One region of the Heliomicrobium sulfidophilum genome, then DNA from elsewhere that is predicted to be linked to it. Evidence: riboswitches for the same ligand, from Rfam matches in the RefSeq annotation. Region 1 holds a riboswitch; the other holds the start of a gene.
What was found. Region 1 has a riboswitch for S-adenosylmethionine ahead of AC0CW1_RS16235 (homocysteine synthase). Riboswitches for the same ligand answer to the same signal wherever they lie in the genome.

Region 1 (4,810 bases):
TTTCGGCGTCGCTCGCCGCAGTCAAGGCTTCCGTGATCATGTCCACAGCGCCTTCGCGAACCCGGATATGGGTCGGGAGAGAATCGGCAAAAAGAACGGCGGCAATGCGCGCTTCTTTGGGGTCCTTTGAGGGTATGTAGGTCCATTTACCGGCTTCTACGCCGCCAATCTCTCTTCCGGGGACGAAGGCAAAGGTCTCTTCCCCGATATGCAGGGTGATCGTTCCTCCCGACAAAAGGGGGGCAACAGGTACGGTAACGGGCGGGACTGCAGGAACCGTGCCAGGTGCTGGCGCTACTGACGCATCGGGCGGTGTTGCCGGTGACTGCGATGTTGATGGTTGTGGCGGTGTCTGCACTGTTGACGGTTGTGGCAGTGTTGATGGCATCGTGCTGGGTGGCGTTGACAGAGAGGGCCTTTCCAGAACCGGTGTTGCTGGCGCGGTCGGTGTCGCCACGGCTGAGGTCCCGGCAGGGGTGGCCATCGTCCCCGACGTGCCCGTGGTGCTAGACGTCGATTGTGAGGTAGAACCAAAGGGCGACGATATGGCGGGGATTGCCGCGCCAGTCGAGGTGGACGCCTTGCCGGGTGTTGTCCCTGTGGCGGTGACGGCGATAAATGGCTGCGGAGCGAATGCCTTTTGCGATGAAACCGCTTCCGCGTCACTGCAAGCGAAGACCTGAACCAAGGCAAGGGCCAGCAAGCAGGAACGAATAGGACCTTTCAAAGAGCCACCTTGAATCAAAAAATCACCTCCGAAAAAATAGGCCTACCAGATGCCATTGAAAAATGGAAAAAATAACCTACTACACTTTTTTATTCATATCGGTGCGGGATTAGAATCGTGAAAACAAAAAATGAGCCGGGAGTTGCTCCCGACTCAGATCGTGAATACGCCTTCAACGTATTTTGCTTCATTTACCTTTTTTCCGGTTCAAAGGTGACCCTTTCCCCATCACAGGTCGCTACCACAGCGCCATGTTTGTCGGCCCGGAAGACTTGTACATTGGCCTTGGTCAGTCTGTCGAGGATTTTTTTATGGGGATGGCCGTAGTCGTTGCCTTCGCCTACAGGAATAAAGGCGTATTTGGGTGATACAGCCTTCAAGAAGGAGGTTGTTGTGGAACTTGAGCTCCCATGATGGCCGACCTTCAGCACGTCGGCTTTCAGGTCATAGCCGCGCGCCAGCATTTCCCCTTCCGATTGCGCTTCGGCGTCTCCCGTCAGCAGGAAGGACACCTTGCCGTAGGTGACTTTGAGGACGGCGCTGTAATCGTTCAGTTCCTCATAGTTTGCCTCGTTGGGAGCCAGGAAGGCGCCGTTAAAATCAGGCGCATCGAGTTTCACGCCGCCTTTGGCCTCGACACGTTTGGCGCCGCTTGCCTTGACGGCGTTAATGAAGTACTCAAAGGTTTTTGTGGTCGTCGTGGCCTTCGGCATATAGACCTGTCCCACAGGGAAGCTTTTGATGACCTTGTCCAGTCCTCCGATATGGTCCTCATGGGGGTGAGTCGCCACGACGGCGGCCAGTTCCTTGACCCCTTGACGCTTCAGGTACTCGAGAACCAGCCGACCATCGTCCACATTGCCGCCGTCGACAAGGACGAAACGCCCGCCGGGAGACTGGAGCAAGATGGAATCAGCCTGTCCCACATCGATGAAATGGACTTTCAATACGCCCTGGGCGGCCGGTTGCGATGAGGCGGTTGAAGTGGATGGCGATCCTGCTGAACCAGGAGCGTTGGCGTTGGGCGCCGATTTGGAACAGCCTGTGAGCGCAAGGATAAGGGCCAGCAGCAACGGAAACAGTGACAGGAAGAGCGGTTTAAACCATCGATGGTGCAACAGAAGGCCTCCTTTTGTTTTTTTGTCTAATTCCACGGCGATGAGCTATTCCCTTCATGAGAGGGCAGGGGCAAGAGGTCGGCGGGCGGATCCGTTTGTAAAAGAACACCAGCTTTTTGGGCGATAAGGCGCTAAGCCGCCAAGCGTAAATTTTCCGTTACCTTTCTTTTTTTCAATTGACGGCGAAGGCTGTCACAGGTACAATAATCTCCAAGCGCTTGCCCTATGGGGGCTTGGCCTGTAATTGAATACACTCATCCAGAGAGGTGGAGGGAAAGGGCCCGATGAAACCCGGCAACCCGTCGCAGCGGTGGGAACTGATGCGACATGGTGCCAATTCCTTCAGGACGGAGACCCGTTCTGGCAGATGAGGCGGATAGAAGTATACCCCCTGCGTCTGCGTAGGGGGTTTTTGCATCCCGCCCCTTTTCCCGCTTGAAGGGTGTTTTTACATGATGAAAAGACAAGAAGGGAGCATAGCCATGACAGAGAAAAAATGGCGCTTTGACACGATCGCCCTGCACGAAGGCCATGTGCCGGACCAGGACACCCTTTCCCGGGCGGTTCCGATTTACCAGACCACATCCTATGCTTTTCGCGATGTGGAGCATGCCGCTAACCTCTTCGCCTTAAAAGAGCCCGGCCACATCTACACCCGCATCGACAACCCGACGACGGACGTGCTGGAGAAACGGCTCGCCGCCCTCGACGGCGGCGTCGGCGCCCTGGCCCTCTCCTCCGGCCAGTCGGCCATCACCTTGTCGATCCTGAACATATGCGCCACCGGAGACGAGATCGTCGCTTCTACGAGCCTCTACGGCGGGACATACAATCTCTTCACCCACACGCTGCCGCGGCTTGGCGTCAAGGTTCGTTTCGTCGATCCCTCGAACCTTGACAATTTCCGGGCCGCCATCAATGAAAAGACAAAAGCGATTTACGGCGAAACTATCGGCAACCCTAAGTGCGATGTGCTGGACATCGAGGGAGTCGCCGCCATCGCCCATGAAGCCGGCATCCCCCTCATCGTCGACAACACCTTCGGCACACCAGCCCTCTGCCGACCCATCGACTTCGGCGCCGACATCGTCGTCTACTCAGCCACCAAGTTCATCGGCGGCCATGGCACCTCCATCGGCGGCGTCATTGTCGATTCAGGCAAGTTTGACTGGGCCCAGAACGAAAAGTTCCCCGGCTTTACCCACCCTGACCCGAGCTACCATGGCATCGTCTACGCCAAGGATATCGGAGCGGCGGCCTTCGTCGTCAAGGCTCGGGTGCAGCTCCTGCGCGACATGGGCAACTGCATCAGCCCCTTTAACTCCTTCCTGCTGCTCCAGGGAGTGGAGACCCTCTCGCTGCGGATGGAGCGCCATGTGAGCAACACCCGCCGCATCGTCGATTTCCTGCGCAACCACCCCCTGGTGGGCTGGGTCTCCTACCCCGAATGTGATGACCACGCCTCTTGCGTTCTGGCGAAAAAATACCTGCCCAAAGGCGCCGGCGCCATCTTTACCTTCGGGATCAAAGGCGGTGTCGAAGCCGGCCGCCGTTTTATCGACAGCTTACAGATTTTCTCCCATCTGGCCAATGTGGGCGACGCCAAGTCTCTCGTCATCCACCCGGCGTCGACGACCCACAGCCAGCTCTCTGAGGAGGCTTTGCGCGCCGCCGGCGTCAGCCCCGATCTGGTGCGCCTCTCCATCGGCCTTGAAGATCCGGATGATCTGATAGAAGACCTTGATCAGGCGCTGCGGGCCGCTGAAGGCCGGGCATAAGAAGGCGGGATCCGAATGAGCACTGGGGCCGTTGCCAACCGGGGGTTGATGAGAAACTGGGATCTGATCGTCCAACCCCAAACGTTCACCTTTGCCGAGGGGTCCGACGCCTTTGTGCTGGAATCGGGCAGCCGGTTCGGCCCCATCACGGTGGTCTATGAGACCTACGGCGTCCTGAACCGGGAGCGTTCCAACGCCATCCTGATCGCTCACGCCCTGACGGGGGACCACCACGCCGCCGGCAAAAACCAACTGGCTGACAAGGCGCCGGGCTGGTGGGACGACCTGATCGGCCCGGGCAAGCCCTTTGACACAAACCGCTTTTTCATCATCTGTTCCAACGTGCTTGGCGGATGCCGGGGAACGACAGGACCGGCCAGTGTCAACGCGGCGACGGGACGGCCCTACGGGATGGACTTTCCCGTCTACACCATCCGGGACATGGTGCGGGTGCAAAAGGCGCTCGTCGATCACCTGGGCATCGAGCGGCTGCTCCTCGTCGCCGGCGGTTCCATGGGCGGCATGCAGGTGCTGGAGTGGGGAGTGACCTACCCGGAGATGATGGACGGCCTGCTGCCTATCGCCACGGCCGGGAGGATGACGGCCATGGGCATCGCCTTCAACGAAATCATGCGCCAGACGATCATGCTCGACCCCGAGTGGAAAGGCGGCGACTACGCGCCTGGGAAGGGACCGGCCCAGGGCCTCGCCATTGCTCGGATGCTCGGCATGGTCACCTACCGGAGCGACGAACTCTTCACTGCCCGTTTCGGCCGGCGGATGACGAACAACCAGCCCAGGGCATATTTTGATTTTGACAACCGCTTCGAAATCGAGAGTTACCTGCACTACCAGGGCGACAAGCTGGTACAGCGCTTCGACGCCAACAGCTACATCTACCTCTGCAAGGCCATGGACCTGCTCGATGTGGGCCGCGGTCGTGGCGGCTACGAAAAGGCCATCGCCTCCATCGCCGCCAGGACGCTCTTCATCGGCGTCGATTCCGACTGGCTCTACCCGCCCGTCTATATGATCGAGATGGCTGAGATCATGAAAAAAGCCGGCTGTGACGCCGACTATTGGGAACTGAAAAGCCCCCACGGTCATGACGCCTTCCTGATCGAGTTCGAGCGGATGCGGCCCGTCGTGGCGTCTTTTGTCAATGGCATTGCGGAAAAGAGACGACT
Region 2 (4,810 bases), 1.5 Mb from region 1:
AATGCGCCGGCGAAACGGTTGCTCTGGACGAACCTCTCCATTTTCCTGCTGGCCGTAGCCCTCTTTGCCCTACTGATGTATCTGCTGATCGAGCGACGTGTGGCCCGTCCGCTGCGACACCTGAAAGAACAGGCAGAACGCGTTGCCCAGGGCGATTTGTCGGTGGCGAAAAACGAAGTTGTTTCTCAAGACGAGTTTGGCCAGTTGGCCCAGTCTTTCGCCACAATGACTGTCAACCTGCGCGGCATCGTCAGCCAGGTGATGGCAGAGTCAAAACAACTGGACGAATCGTCCTGTCACCTGACCGAATCGGCCAACCAGGTGGGTGAGGCGGCGACACAACTCGCCGAAGCTGTCGGAGGGTTGGCGGAAGGCGCCGGCAAACAGGTGGCGGAGGTCGCCCGTTTTCGCGACCATGTGCGAGCCAGCGAATTGCATGTCCATGAGGGGGAAGCGGCCTCACAGACCTTGGCGCAGGATGCCCGCCAATCGACGGCGGCAGCAGCCCAGTGCCACGACACCATCGAAAAAGCGTCCCAGCACCTCCAAGGCGTCAGTCAGTCCGTCGACGCCAGCACGGCGGCGATTCGCCGGCTCAACGGGCTATCCGAGGAAATTGGGGTGATCACCACCTCCATCACCGACATTGCCGAGCAGACGAATCTGCTCGCCTTGAACGCTGCCATTGAAGCGGCGAGAGCCGGCGAGCATGGGCGCGGTTTCCACATCGTCGCCGATGAAGTGCGCAAGCTGGCCGAGGAATCGGCCCGAGCAGCGGCTCAAATCACGAGCCTTGTCAGCAACATGCAGCAGGAGACCTCGGGCACGGTCGATTTGATGAACGCCAACGTGACTTCGATCGGCGAGCAGGTGGGCCTGATCCGGCAAGGGGCCGCAGCGTTGGAGCAGGTCATCGGTTCGGCCATGCGCACAGAGGGCAGCGTTCGTCAGATGCAGGAAGCCGTCAGTTTGATCTCTGCCTCCGTGAAAGCGATGAATGCGTCGGCCGGGGTGATTGAAGGGGTGGCCGGCGAGTTTTCGGCCCTTTCGCAACAACTGGCTGCCTCTACGCAGGAGCAGGCGGCTGTGGCTGAGGAAATGGCCGAACGCAGCAGCCAGCTCAGCCAGTCCTCGCAATCGCTCCAAGAAAAAGCCAAACAATTTCGCCTTGACCCCTAGAGCGCCCTTGTCAGGCTAGACAAGGCCTCCATTTCTGCGCCGAAGTGCTTCGAGATCGAGCAGCGGCTGTCTGAAATCCTTGACATCCCTGTCTTTCACGACCGGCACGGGACGGACATCGTCTCCCTGGCAAGCCTCGTACCCGAGGCGGAGTTGTCGGCAGAGGTGACATCGGTAATCACCCGGGCTGTCGATGAGGTGGCGCGGCGCACCGGCGTGACGAGACCGACTCCCCCTGGGACAGGCGAGGAGGAGAAAAAACAGATTGACAAGCAAAGTTTGTGCTTGTTATACTCAAGCGCGTGACAACCAAATAGGGACTTCTTATCAAGAGATGGCTGAGGGACTGGCCCGATGACGCCCGGCAACCGGTTATGAATAACACGGTGCCAATTCCTGCGGGATGCGACGCATCCTGGGAGATAAGGAGGGGAATAAGCGTGCGCAAAACCTCTTCTTGTCGAAGAGGTTTTTTGTTTTGTTCTATCATTTTTCTCGTGTCACCGAGGTTTTTCATGTTACCGAAGTTTTTTCACATCACTGAAACGAGGAGAAACCCATGATCGAAATCCGCAACCTGAAAAAAGTCTTTCCCACCGCCGGGGGCCCCTTCACAGCCATCGACGGGATCAACCTCACCATCCCTAAGGGGAAGATCTACGGCATCATCGGGCCGAGCGGCGCCGGCAAGAGCACCCTCATTCGCACGATCAACATGCTGGAGCGGCCCAGCGAGGGCAGCGTCATCATCGCCGGCGAGGACATCACCCGCTTTGACGATGGCCGCCTGCGCGCGCTCCGCCAGCAGATCGGCATGATCTTTCAGCACTTCAACTTGCTCACCTCCCGCACCGTCGGCGAGAACATCGCCTTCCCGCTGGAGATCGCCGGCATGGACAAAGGGCAGATCCGGGCGCGGGTGAAGGAGTTGCTGCCCCTCGTCGGGCTGGAAGACAAGGAAGACACCTATGTGGCCCATCTGAGCGGCGGGCAGAAGCAACGCGTCGGTATCGCCAGGGCGCTGGCCAACCACCCGAAGATCCTGCTCTGCGACGAGGCCACTTCGGCCCTCGATCCCCAGACGACTAAGTCTATCCTGCGCCTGATCGCCGACATCAACCGGCGCTTCCACCTGACCGTCGTCCTGATCACCCATGAGATGCAGGTCATCCAGGAGATCTGCGACGAGGTGGCCTTCATCGAAGGCGGCAGGATCATCGAGGCCGGCCCGGTGCGCGAGGTCTTCACCAACCCCCGTTCTCCTGTCGTCAAGGAATTCGTCCGGGGCGCCCGGGAAGGGGGAGACGACGCCAACATCCTCTTCGGGAACATCGACACCGTCCGCGAGACACCCTGCGGCACGCTGCTGCTGGAACTGACCGGCGAAGCGGTCAAGGTCGACGAGGCGCTTGCTTATATTCGCTCCCGCGATGTAAAGGTGGAGGTGATCGACCGTGAATGAGGCATACCTACTGGCGACCTGGGAGACCTTCTACATGGTCATCGCGGCGACAGGTCTTTCGACGCTCCTCGGCATTCCCTTGGGCATCCTCCTGGTCGTCACGGAAAAGGGCGGCGTTCTGCCCAACCGGCTCGTCAACGGCTTCCTCGCTATCGCCGTCAACATTTTCCGTTCCATCCCCTTCATCATCCTGCTGGTGGCCATCCTGCCCCTGACCAAGTTGCTCGTGGGCAGCCGCATCGGCACCCAGGCTGCCATCGTCCCCCTCACCGTCGCCGCCATCCCCTTTGTAGCCCGCATCATCGAAGCCTCCCTCAAAGAGGTCGACAAGGGCATCATCGAAGCGGCCCGCGCCATGGGGGCGACACCGGGACAAATTATCGGCAAGGTGCTCCTGCCGGAAGCGCTCCCCGGCCTGCTGCTGGGGATCATCATCACCTTTGTCACCTTGATCGGCTATTCGGCCATGGCCGGCGCGGTGGGAGGAGGTGGTTTGGGCGATTTGGCGATCCGAGAAGGCTATATGCGCAACAACGGCGATGTGACCTGGGTGACGGTCGTAGTACTGGTGGCCATGGTGCAAATCTTTCAGAGCCTCGGCGACTGGCTCACCGGGCGGATCCGCAAGCGCCGCGGGCTGGTATAAACGCTGACAAAAAAGACGAGAAACGCAACCAATATCACAGCAATAAACAAATAAGGAGTCGTGACAATATGTTCAACCAACTGCTGCAGAAAAAAATCACCCGCCTCATCGGCGGCCTCCTGGTGCTCTCCGTCGCCGCCCTCGGCGCAGCCGGTTGCGGCGCCACATCCGGGGCGAACAGTTCCGGAAGCACTGGCGGACAGCCGGCAGCCTCGAAAACGATCCGCTTCGGCGTCTCCCCCGTGCCCCATGCTGAGATCGCCAAGCTCGCCCAAGACCTCCTGGCCAAAGAGGGCATCGAACTGAAGATCGTCGAGTTCAACGACTATGTGCAGCCCAACCTCGCCCTCGCTGACGGCGAACTGGAAGCCAACTTCTTTCAGCACAAGCCCTACCTGGACACCTTCGCCGCCGAACATAAGCTGGACCTGAAGACAGCCGCCGGCGTTCACGTGGAGCCCATGGGCATTTACTCTAAGCAAGTGAAGAACCTCGCCGACCTGAAGGAAAAGGCCAAAGTCGCCATCCCGAACGATCCGACCAATGGCGGACGCGCTCTGCTGCTTCTCCAATCGGCCGGCCTCATCAAACTGGACCCCAACGCCGGCGTGAAGGCGACGACAAAAGACATCAAAGAAAACTCGAAGGATCTGACCATTACCGAACTGGAAGCGGCCATGCTGCCCAAAGTGCTCGATGACGCCGACATTGCCGTCATCAACACCAACTTCGCCCTCGGCGCCGGTCTCAACCCCCTCAAAGACGCTCTCACGATGGAAGGCAAGGATTCCCCCTATGTGAACATCGTCGTCGTCAAAAAGGGCAACGAGAACAACGAAGCGATCCAGAAGCTGGTCAAGGCGCTCACCAGCCCGGAAGTGAAGAAGTTCATCGATGAGAAGTACAAAGGGGCCGTCGTCCCCGCCTTTTAAAAATCTGTCCTCGATTTGACCCAGACGGTTACGCCACGTCGCCGCCCAGGACCCGGAAAACATCACCGCCGTGGCAAGTTGCGCGATGTAACAGCCAATAAATTTTTCGAATAACACCCTTTAAATGCTCCGTCCTACCGGCTGAACCGTTCGTATTTTCAGACAACCCCTGTGTTTGATCCACCCTACCCCGCATAAGGTAGAAGTAACCATCCAGCCAACTACGCTACCGAAACGGTGAAGGGGCAAATGGCGCGGCATACAGGAAGAAATTGGCCATGCCTTCGGATAAGAACAGGGGGGAGCGATTTGGAGTTTCTCAATAAATTGGAAAACTACCGGCAGCGGGAGAGAGAGTTAGCCTGGGAAGGTACTTTCCGGGATTATCTCCATTTGGTGAAGGAGCGGCCCTTCATCACCCAACTGGCCCACTCCCGAATCTACAACATGATCGTCTCGGAGGGAGTGGAGGAGATCAACGGCGTCAAGCGCTACAAGTTTTTCTCCCACGAGATGTTTGGATTGGACAAAACGCTGGAGACGCTCGTTGAAGAGTACTTTCATTCCTCCGCCCGCCGCACCGAGGTCCGC

Region 2: linked by a shared signal. The riboswitch ahead of AC0CW1_RS09275 (methionine ABC transporter ATP-binding protein) and the one ahead of AC0CW1_RS16235 (homocysteine synthase) in region 1 are both predicted to bind S-adenosylmethionine.

What each region holds. Positions count from the first base shown of each region.
Region 1 covers NZ_JBVTZZ010000005.1:2,221,575-2,226,384, forward strand. Annotated here, with positions in the region: gene AC0CW1_RS16220 (VanW family protein) at 1-235, opposite strand, end outside; gene AC0CW1_RS16225 (hypothetical protein) at 279-683, shown strand; gene AC0CW1_RS16230 (ComEC/Rec2 family competence protein) at 919-1,845, opposite strand; SAM riboswitch class I at 2,097-2,219, shown strand; gene AC0CW1_RS16235 (homocysteine synthase) at 2,328-3,623, shown strand; gene metX (homoserine O-acetyltransferase MetX) at 3,639-4,810, shown strand, end outside.
Region 2 covers NZ_JBVTZZ010000005.1:750,617-755,426, reverse strand. Annotated here, with positions in the region: gene AC0CW1_RS09280 (methyl-accepting chemotaxis protein) at 1-1,179, shown strand, start outside; SAM riboswitch class I at 1,501-1,608, shown strand; gene AC0CW1_RS09275 (methionine ABC transporter ATP-binding protein) at 1,739-2,641, shown strand; gene AC0CW1_RS09270 (methionine ABC transporter permease) at 2,634-3,287, shown strand; gene AC0CW1_RS09265 (MetQ/NlpA family ABC transporter substrate-binding protein) at 3,356-4,219, shown strand; gene AC0CW1_RS09260 (PrkA family serine protein kinase) at 4,529-4,810, shown strand, end outside.